3 regions of the Mesorhizobium sp. M7A.F.Ca.MR.362.00.0.0 genome follow, and region 2 is predicted to be linked to each of the others. Evidence: riboswitches for the same ligand, from Rfam matches in the RefSeq annotation. Region 2 holds a riboswitch; each other region holds the start of a gene.
What was found. A riboswitch is a leader RNA that binds a small molecule or an ion and turns the genes downstream of it on or off. The one in region 2 is predicted to bind thiamine pyrophosphate.

Region 1 (3,269 bases), on a different contig from region 2:
CCGTGCGGTTTCGGGGTCGAGCGACAGGTTGAACTGGTCCTCCCAGCGGAACTCGAAGCGCGCGCGCGAAAGGGCATCATCCCTGGTTTTCGCTGCCGGATGGCCCTTCGCCAGATCGGCTGCATGGGCGGCTATCTTGTAGGTGATCACGCCAATCTTGACGTCGTTGCGGTCGGGAAGGCCGAGATGCTCTTTCGGCGTGACGTAGCAAAGCATTGCGGTGCCGAACCAGCCTATCATGGCGGCACCTATCCCTGAGGTGATGTGGTCATAGCCCGGCGCGATGTCGGTCGTCAGCGGCCCCAACGTGTAGAACGGCGCCTCACCGCACACTGCGAGCTGCTTGTCCATGTTCTGCTTGATCTTGTGCATGGGGACATGGCCCGGGCCTTCGATCATCACCTGGCAGTCCTTTGCCCAGGCAATCTTGGTGAGTTCTCCAAGTGTTTCCAGTTCGGCGAATTGCGCCGCGTCGTTCGCATCGGCGATTGAACCGGGACGAAGGCCGTCGCCGAGCGAGAAGGAGACGTCATAGGCTCTGGCGATGTCGCAGATCTCCTCGAAATGCTCGTAGAGGAAGCTCTCCCGGTGATGGTGCAGGCACCATTTGGCCATGATCGAGCCGCCGCGCGAGACGATGCCCGTGACCCGGTCGACGGTCAGCGGGATGTAGTGCAGCCGCACGCCGGCGTGGATGGTGAAATAGTCGACGCCTTGCTCGGCCTGCTCGATCAGCGTGTCGCGGTAGACCTCCCAGTTCAGATCCTCGGCGATGCCGTTGACCTTTTCCAGCGCCTGATAGAGCGGCACCGTACCGATCGGCACCGGCGCATTGCGCACGATCCAGTCGCGGATGTTGTGGATGTTGCGGCCGGTCGACAGGTCCATCACCGTGTCCGCGCCCCAGCGGATAGCCCAGACCATTTTTTCGACCTCTTCGGCCATCGACGATGTGACAGCCGAGTTACCGATGTTGGCGTTGATCTTGACCAGAAAATTGCGACCGATGATCATCGGCTCGCTCTCGGGATGATTGATGTTGGCGGGAATGATTGCGCGCCCGCGCGCCACCTCGTCGCGCACGAATTCGGGTGTGACGAAATCTGGGATCGCCGCGCCGAAGGCTTCGCCGTCGCGTTGCAGCTTGCCGCGCATCACCTCGCGGCCGAGATTCTCGCGGATGGCTACGAACTCCATTTCTGGCGTGATGATGCCGGCGCGCGCATAGGCAAGTTGGGTCACCGCCTTGCCCTGCTTGGCCTTGAGCGGCCGATTGCGTATCGGAAATTCCGGTGTCAGGCGCTCGCCGGTGGCGAATCCATTGTCTTCCGGCCGGACGTGGCGGCCGTCATAGGCTTCGACATCGCCACGCGCCGTGACCCATTCGTGGCGAAGCCGGGCAAGGCCTTTTTCGATGCTGGTTTCGACTGATGGATCGGTGTAGGGGCCGGACGGATCGTAGACGGTGACGGGCGGTTCGCCGGCCGTCGGATGGACGGAAATCTCGCGCATCGGCACCCTGATCTGCGGGTAGAGGACGCCGGGCTTGTGGATTTTCCGCGAGGCGGGCAGTGGTCCCGTCGATACGGCGGGGGTGAGGGCATTCATCGTGAGGCTCCTTTGCTCATGCATTGGAGACCCAGTTCTGTGCCGGAAGGATGAAAAGACGCTTCTGTAGACCTGCTGCAACAGGACCTCGGGCGTAAACTCCCGCAAAGCGCTTGCACCGTCCCTACGCCAGTATGAACTGGATCAGGTTCAACGGGTCACTGCGCCGCGAAAGCCAGCAGTATCTCAGCCCCTTGCCGGGACTCCCCTGGTGAATGCCTTAGGTTGAACGGGCTGACGCTATCTTGTCAAGCGCATTCGGGCGCCTTCGGCCGGTGGCGACGACCGGCGGCCAGCCGGGCGGAGAGCTCGCGCATGCATCGGGGACAAGTCACGCCCCGTAGACCGGGGCTGAATGGCCAAAGCCTCATTCGCTTCGTGAAGGATGGAGAAACTGTATTGGCCATGTGCGCGTATCGACCAAGTAGCTCAGGCGGTCACGGATGTGGTTATTCTGGTCGAAGGTGACGAACGGCCTTGGGGGTCACCTCCTTTAGGATTCAGAGGTTGGAAGACGGCTTCTCGCGATCACGGCCATCAGGAAATACCTGTCTTCGGCTCAACCTCGACATGGCGTCCGATCGACCGCAGATATACAGCTATCTCGTTCATGAGATGATCGCGTTCGCCGTAGATTTCAGCAATCCTACGCAGCTGTGGCTCGACGGCCCTCCGTTGCGCTGGCGTGAAATCAGCATCGCCAAAGACGTATCCCAAGTTGCCAATCGCGCAAATTTTGCAGCCGGCGTCCACAACTGCTTGTACGAATGCCGGAATGTCTTTTTCTTGCATGGTCTTCATGTCGAACCTCTCGTGAATGGCGTGCTTGCGCCCCAATCTGCCTTTTCAGCGTGTCCTCTGGGCGGCGCAAGCCCTGAGCGTGACTGTGCACGGGCAACCTCGACTATCCCATCTGCCACGCTCTTTAGAATCGGTGGGGTCTGGTGATCGCAGGCTGGGCCACTCAAAAGCCTGCAAGAAGAAAGTCATGGCGACCATTGCTCAAGATCGCAAGGGTGCGTGCAAGACCTTCCGTTGGCAGTCATGCACGCTCGCTCAGAGATAGTCCGGCCGCGGAAATTCTCCCTTATTCGTAAGAAAGCTCATTGAGCAACTGGGCATTGAGCAACTGGGTCTCACGTCACGGGTCTCGTGTGCTTCACAGCCGAAAAATAGCCGCCGTGGCAATTCTCGAAAAGTGCAGGCTACCTCGTTAAGGACACTGCGGATGATCGTTCGCGCTTGGCAAAAGCGAACGGATTAGTCTATGGCTCTCGGCAGGGGGGCGAGTTATGCGGCGGGTGCGAATCCTTCAAGTAGGCGATATTCACTATCCGGACTGGCATCCTTCCTCTAGCAACATCGATGCCAAGGATAGCAAGTTCGCTCCGAAAATAACGCAGAAGCTACGCGCGTCTTCGCTGCGTGCCGTCTTGACGAAACTTCGGCGGCTGACGACTTCGAAGCCCTTGGATTCGATCGCCTTCATGGGGGATTTCACGAGCCGTGGCGACAAGACCTTCATTGCTTCGGCATTCCAGCATTTCACGTTGCTCTGCCGCGCACAGGGACGCAGTTCAAAGGCGCTTCCGTTGATATTCGTACCGGGAAATCACGATGTGAACCGTGATGACGCGCGCGAACTTGGACCGACTGAGAAA
Region 2 (3,269 bases):
CCAAGGATCGAGACGAATTCACCAGCGCCGACGCTAAGCGAAATATCGGCCAGCACGTCGAGCCCACCGAACGCCTTGCGCACATGCCGCAGTTCGAGCCGGCTCATCGCTAGGCCCCCTTCCCGGCGGTTTCCTTGCCGGCCCGCTCCCAGGGCATCGCAAGGCGCTGCAGCAGTACAGTCAACCCGAACAGGACAAGGGTCAGGGCAGCGCTCACTCCGACGGCGGCAAGAACCAGGTCAGGACGGAAATTGTTCTTGGCGTTGAGCATGTAGATGCCCAGCCCCTTCGCGGCCCCCGCATATTCGGCGAAGATCGCGCCGACCACGGCGTAGGTGATGGAGATCCTCAAACCAGCGAAGAAATAGGGCAGCGCCGAAGGCAGCCGTGCCAGCATGAAGATGCGCCAGCGCCCTGCTCCCATGGCGCGCAGCATTTGCCCGATCTCGGCCTCGGTCGACTCATAACCCTCGACTAATGCAACCAGCATCGGAAAGAAGGTAACCAGCGCCACCAGCATGATCTTGGGCGCCAGCCCGAAGCCGAACCAGAGCACCACCAGCGGCGCGATCGCCACCAGCGGCAAGGTCTGGCTGACGATTAAGACAGGAAACAGCGCACGCCGCAGCGGCTGGAAGAAGTCGACCAGCATCGACAGCACGAAGGCAGCGCTGAGCGAACAGGAGAAGCCGAGCAGCGTGGCGCCGATGGTCGGAATGGCGTTGTCGGCCAGCGCCTGGCGATTGAGCAGCGCTTGCTCGAAAACGCGCGACGGCGCCGGCAGTGTCGTCGGCCTGATGCCGGAATAGGTGGCATAAAGCTCCCACGCCAGCAGGAGCAAACCGACCGAGATCATGGCCGGCATTGCCTTGACAAGAAGGCTCGCGATCGGGCGCGAAGCGACTGATGATGTGGCCACGGGAGACAACCTTTGACGGCAGCGCGAAAGCGCGGCTGGCTCAGACAGCCGACGGGCTGTTGGCCGAGACCGTGACGTCGAGGGTTACGTGGCCGGCGCCTGGTCCGAAGCGGCAGAAGGCCTCGTCCAGCGCCGAAAAGATCGCACCGGCATCACCGCGCAGTTTCGTGCAGAAATGCTTGGAACGCTCATAGACGCCGGACTGCTTGAGAAAATCGATGCAGCCGTAGATCTCGTCCATGTGGTCGTCGGTGCCCATCACATAGAGCGAGAACTGCGCCGCCGCCGACTGGCCGGTGGCAGCAGCATTGCGCACCGCCGCGATGGCCGCATCCTTGCGCGGGCCGAGTGGCCCGACAGGCCCGCCAAGTGCATCGGAGCGGCAGATCGGGTCATCCGGCTCGCCAGGGCACCCGCGCGAGATGGCGGCCGACAACACGCAATGTTTGCCGCTGCGTGCCGCCGCCACGAAGAGGTCGCGCATGGCGGGAAACAGCACTTCGGGCGGCCCGACCAGCAAGGTCGAGATGTCGTCGGTCTCGATCCTGAGCTTGTCGCGCCAGGGATCGAGCGCACCGAGCGCGCCAAGAATGACACCGACGAATTCGTCGGTCATGGGGTATAGGGAAATCTGTGCGCCTGAAAACATCGCCCGCCTCGCTCCGCTGGTATTACCCAGATCAGCTTCTAGGGTCTGTGGGCTTGCCGCCCCCGTCTCAGCCCCGACCGTACGGAGCACCCCTGTGGATGTGCGCCTTAAAGCATCATTCGAGTTCAAGGGAAAGCCGTTTTTTTAGAGCACTGCGCCAAAAGCATTGCGCCAGTCACGGTGCGCCTGAGCGGAATTTTGTCGGGAACCTTCGCCGCCGCGACCGGTTGTCCCCACAGTCGCAACGCGATCACTTTCGTAGAAAACAAGCGACGACTTCACAGAAATGGAGACAAACCATGTTCATGAAAATCCTCGCAGCTTCCGTTCTCACCATTGGTCTGGCCACGTCAGCCATGGCGCAAAGCGCCGGCAGCAACAACGCAAATGGAAGCGGCAGCGGCAAATCGGTGACGGTTGAGCCGAACACGCCGGCTTCACCGAATACGGTCGAGCCGGACACTGTCGACCCGGGCACGACCAACAGCACGACTGGCACGGTAGGGGACATGAATTCGAACGCGGATCAGAATTGCCCGACCAACCCGCAAGGCGCACAGACGGACGCCGATGGTAACGCGACGGCGCCAACGGTAAACGATAATAATTGTGGCAAGTAACCGCACACAGATGAAGCCGCTGGGCATCGCCCAGCGGCTTCATCCGTTTCTCTGGTCCGCAGCACTCGTTTTGCCGAACAGCCGGATTTGTGGAGCGGGTTTTCCGGCGGGCGGGCGCAAAAACAGGTGTTTTGAATTGAGCAGCCGTTTGAGCACTCTACCGTAGGTAAAATACAGGACCCGACCGTTGGCGAGATCGAATTCCACTGTTCCCCACCGCCTGACCGGAGCCTTTCCTGTGCAAGGCCCCAGCCTTCTGATCTGGAATCCCAGTCTGACTTTGCGCGTTCCGATTTCAAGATAGATGCCTGGCAGAAGGCCGAGCACATGCCATAGCCGTACAACATGCTCGACCGACATGGCCGGCGAGATTATCAGGTGGCTGGGCTGAAGCCGTGCCCAGACGAAGTCGCCTTTCGGCTGCGGCATTCCTGACAACAGCCCCCGGCAGTAGGCCGGCACCGCCTCGCTCACCAGAATCCGCATAGCGGTTGCCGTGCTGTCGGCCAAGGCTTCTCTCGAGGTCCAGTCAGCTTCGGAAAACGGCACCTGCCCGAGAATGTCACCCTCGTCAAAACCGGCGGACATCTTGTGGAGCGTGACGCCGCCATGAGCCGCACACCGGCCGTCCACGGCCAAGCGCTGGGTCGGATGTGGCCCTCGATAGTCGGGGAGCAGCGCCGGGTGGAGGTTGACCCCGCCTTTGGAAAAATGGCCAAGAACCTCTTGAGGGATCAAGACAGGCAAAGTGTAGCAGACCAGCACATCGGCGCGGAGGTCAGACAATTGGCGACCAAGCGCATTCCAATCGTAAGGGCGGCCAAATTCGATCAACTTGACAGGCGTGTTACCGACAAACCGCCTGAGCAGCAGCTTGCGTTGAAGCCTTCGTCGGAAATTGCCGATGCTGAAACCGGTGGGACGACGCCGGAACCCGGGCACGATGATCGCGCCAATTGCATTTCCAGCCTCTAGCCAGCCGGCGAGCAGAGGCCCCGTATGGTTAGAGATATCGAGGACAAAAACGGCTGTGATCGGCTCCGAGTGATCGGTCGATTCGATCGGCCTCATCTTCGGCGGC
Region 3 (3,269 bases), on a different contig from region 2:
CACGATCGTGAAGGATGTGATGCAGAGCATGAACACAAGCCCGGCGACGCCGGGCAGTGCGGCGCGCAGCGTTGGCCATTCGATCAGCCGGAACGCCGGCCGCGCCGCCATGCCGAGTTGGCTCGCCAACCGCCATTGGTCGGCCGGTATGGTCTGCAGCGCCTCGAGGAACAGCCGCGTCGCCAGCGGCAGGTTGAAGAAGACATGGGCGACGAGGATGCCGGACAGGCCATAGATACACGGCCAGCTTCCGCCGCCGATCAGGGCAAGCACGCCGGCGAAATAGCCGGCACGGCCATAAAGCGCCAGAATGCCGAGCGCTGCGACAATAGCCGGCAGCGCCAACGGCACGGCGAAGATCTGCAGGATGAAGGCGCGGCCGAAGAAACGTGGATGTCGCGACAGAGCCCGCGCCACGAACAGCGCCGGGATGGCCGAAAGCAGCGTCGAGAGCGCCGCTTGCCAGAGCGTGAAGCGAATGACGCGAAGCAGATAGGGATCGAAGGCTGCCCAGGCGCCCGAGAAATCATGGGCGCCCTCGAAAAGCAGGCCGGCAAACGCGCCGCCGATCAGCAGCGCGATCGCGGCAAGCGCGACAATGCCGGCGCTGACGCGGGGATCGGCTGGATGGCGCGTACGCATCTCGCGCTATCCAACCCTGCGACGGGTATTGATCGAGGGGAATATCTGGCGAAGGCCGAGCCCACCCCCCTCTGTCCTACCGGACATCTCCCCCTCAAGGGGGGAGATTGCGCACTCAGCCGCCTTCGCTATTCTCAAGAGTGGCAGGACTAAGAGAGGCGATAAAGCTGCCGATATCCCCCCCTGAGGGGGAGATGGCCGGCAGGCCAGAGGGGGGCGGCTTGGCGCAAACATGCGACGCGGCTCGCGCCCTACTTGCTCATCACCGCAAGCCATTCATCGACCCAGGCCTTGCGATTGGCAGCGACCTCTTGCGGGCTGAACAGCAAGGTCTTGGTCGGCTTGACCAGTTTATCAAAGGCCGGATTGAGCGGCTTGTCGGTCTTGCCGGCCGGGAACATCCAGTTGGTCTCGGGAATGGCATCCTGGAATTTAGGCCCGGTCATGAAGGCCATAAACTTGGCCGCCAGCGGATTCTTGGCTCCCGTCGTGGTGATACCCGCCACCTCGATCTGCAGATACTCGCCCTCCTCGAAGGAGGCGGCCTGGTAGCGCCCGGTGTTCTCGGCGATCATGTGATAGGCCGGCGACGTCGTGTAGGACAGCACCATCGGCGCCTCGCCCTTGGTGAACAGCCCATAGGCCTCGCTCCAGCCCGGCGTCACGGTCAGCACCTTCGGCTTGAGCTTGGCCCAGGCCTCCGGCGCCTTGTCGCCATAAACCGACTTGACCCACAGAAGCAGGCCGAGGCCCGGCGTCGAGGTGCGTGGATCCTGGATGACGATCTTGTCGTCGGCACTGCCTTCGACCAGCTCTTTCAGGCTTTTCGGCGGGTTCTTCAGCTTCTCGGTGTCGTAGACGACAGCGAAATAGCCGTAATCAAAGGGGACAAAAGTGTCGTCGCTCCAGCCGCCCGGTACATTGACGTCGGCCACCGTGCCATGCGGCGCGAACAGGCCTGACGCCTTGGCATCGGCGGTGAGATTGGTGTCGAGGCCAAGCACGATATCGGCCTTGGTCGATGCGCCTTCCAATCTGACGCGGTTGAGCAGCGCGACGCCGTCGGCGACCGAGACGAACTCGACATCGCAGCCGCATTCGGCCTCGAACGCCTTCTTCACCACGGGACCCGGGCCCCAGTCGGCGGTAAAACTCTCATAGGTGTAGACGGTGAGCTTGTCCTTGGCCAAGGCCGGTCCGGACAAGGCCACGACCGTTGCTGAAACAAGAGCGTATAAAAGCGTGCGCATCGGCGCCTCCTTCGTTCGAATTGAAAGGAATTGAGGCGTCGGACTGTCCGAAACGTCTAATCCCTCCGCCGGTACAAACCGGATCAGGTTCAGCGGGTTGGCGAGACTGCCTCTCAGCCGGTCCGCGAAGATCGCGTCCGGCACCCCGTTAGAGCGTTTCGACACATAGGCCGGGCCGATCCGCCACGCAAGTGGGAGTTTGCCGCCTTCCGTTTCCCGTGCCGGGCTGGTAAGGGCCACACGATATGAGCACATTCACCATCCTGCTTGGCGGCGATCTCATCCGCACGCCACGGCTCGACCGTCAGGTCGAAGGCTCCCGCGTCATCGCCGCCGACGCCGGCATAGGCCATGCGCAGTTGCTGGGCCTCGTGCCGGAGCTGTGGGTGGGTGATTTCGATTCCGTGCCGGCGAACCTGCCGGACGATCTCGCTTCCGTGCCGCGCCGGACCTTCCCGGCGGAAAAGGACCAGACCGATGGCGAACTTGCCATCGCCGCCGCACTCGAGCGCGGCGCGACCCGCCTGGTGCTAGCAGGTGCTTTCGGCGGCAAGCGAGCCGACCACGCTTTCCTGCATCTGGCGCTTGCCTTGCGCCTGGCCGAAGCAGGGACCGATGTGCTCCTGACCAGCGGCGCCCAGGAAGGCATTCCCCTGCTGCGCGGAACGGCCGGCTTCGACTATGCCGATGGCACGCTGTTTTCGGTGCTCGGCTTTTCCGAGCTTGCCGGGTTGACCGTCACCGGCGCCAAATGGCCGCTGAACCACGTCAAGGTGGCCTTCGGTTCGTCGCTGACCATTTCCAACGAGATCAAGGGCCGCCTCGAAATCGCGCTCGGCCATGGCCGCGCGATGCTGCTCGCTCATCCCTATCCCTTACCTGAAAGCTGACATGGCCCCGCCTCTTCTCAACCTCGACGGGATAAAACTGACCTTCGGCGGCACGCCGCTGCTCGACGGCGCCGCCTTGACGGCTTCGGCCGGCGACAAGATCGCACTGGTCGGCCGCAACGGGTCGGGCAAGTCGACCCTGCTGAAGATCGCCGCTGGCCTGATCGAGCCGCAGGACGGCGAGGTGTTCCGCCAGCCTTCGGCAACTGTCCGCTATTTGCCGCAGATGCCCGACATGGAGGGCTTTGCCACTGTCCGCGCCTATGTCGAGGCCGGGCTTGGCCCTGCCGACGATCCCTACCGCGCCAGCTATCTGATGGAGCATCTCGGACTGTCGGGTGAGGAACGTCCGAACGATCTGTCGGGCGGCGAGGCGAGGCGTGCTGCCCTTGCCCGCGTCATGGCGCCGGAGCCAGACATCCTGCTGCTCGATGAGCCGACCAATCATCTCGACCTCTCGGTCATCGAATGGCTGGAAGAAGAACTC

Region 1: it holds a riboswitch for thiamine pyrophosphate, as region 2 does, so the genes downstream of both, thiC (phosphomethylpyrimidine synthase ThiC) here and EOC06_RS27650 (YkoF family thiamine/hydroxymethylpyrimidine-binding protein) in region 2, are expected to answer to the same signal.
Region 3: it holds a riboswitch for thiamine pyrophosphate, as region 2 does, so the genes downstream of both, thiB (thiamine ABC transporter substrate binding subunit) here and EOC06_RS27650 (YkoF family thiamine/hydroxymethylpyrimidine-binding protein) in region 2, are expected to answer to the same signal.

The regions. Positions count from the first base shown of each region.
Region 1 is NZ_RZTF01000023.1:4,365-7,633, reverse strand. Features, by position in the region: gene thiC (phosphomethylpyrimidine synthase ThiC) at 1-1,608, opposite strand, end outside; TPP riboswitch at 1,712-1,828, opposite strand; gene EOC06_RS05540 (hypothetical protein) at 2,146-2,409, opposite strand; gene EOC06_RS05535 (metallophosphoesterase) at 2,901-3,269, shown strand, end outside.
Region 2 is NZ_RZTF01000305.1:3,285-6,553, forward strand. Features, by position in the region: gene EOC06_RS27640 (ABC transporter ATP-binding protein) at 1-107, opposite strand, end outside; gene EOC06_RS27645 (ABC transporter permease) at 110-856, opposite strand; gene EOC06_RS27650 (YkoF family thiamine/hydroxymethylpyrimidine-binding protein) at 960-1,568, opposite strand; TPP riboswitch at 1,559-1,672, opposite strand; gene EOC06_RS27655 (hypothetical protein) at 1,868-2,188, shown strand; gene EOC06_RS27660 (formyltransferase family protein) at 2,228-3,259, opposite strand.
Region 3 is NZ_RZTF01000366.1:514-3,782, forward strand. Features, by position in the region: partial or broken gene EOC06_RS30060 (ABC transporter permease subunit) at 1-642, opposite strand, end outside; gene thiB (thiamine ABC transporter substrate binding subunit) at 894-1,892, opposite strand; TPP riboswitch at 1,936-2,050, opposite strand; gene EOC06_RS30075 (thiamine diphosphokinase) at 2,138-2,782, shown strand; gene EOC06_RS30080 (ABC-F family ATP-binding cassette domain-containing protein) at 2,784-3,269, shown strand, end outside.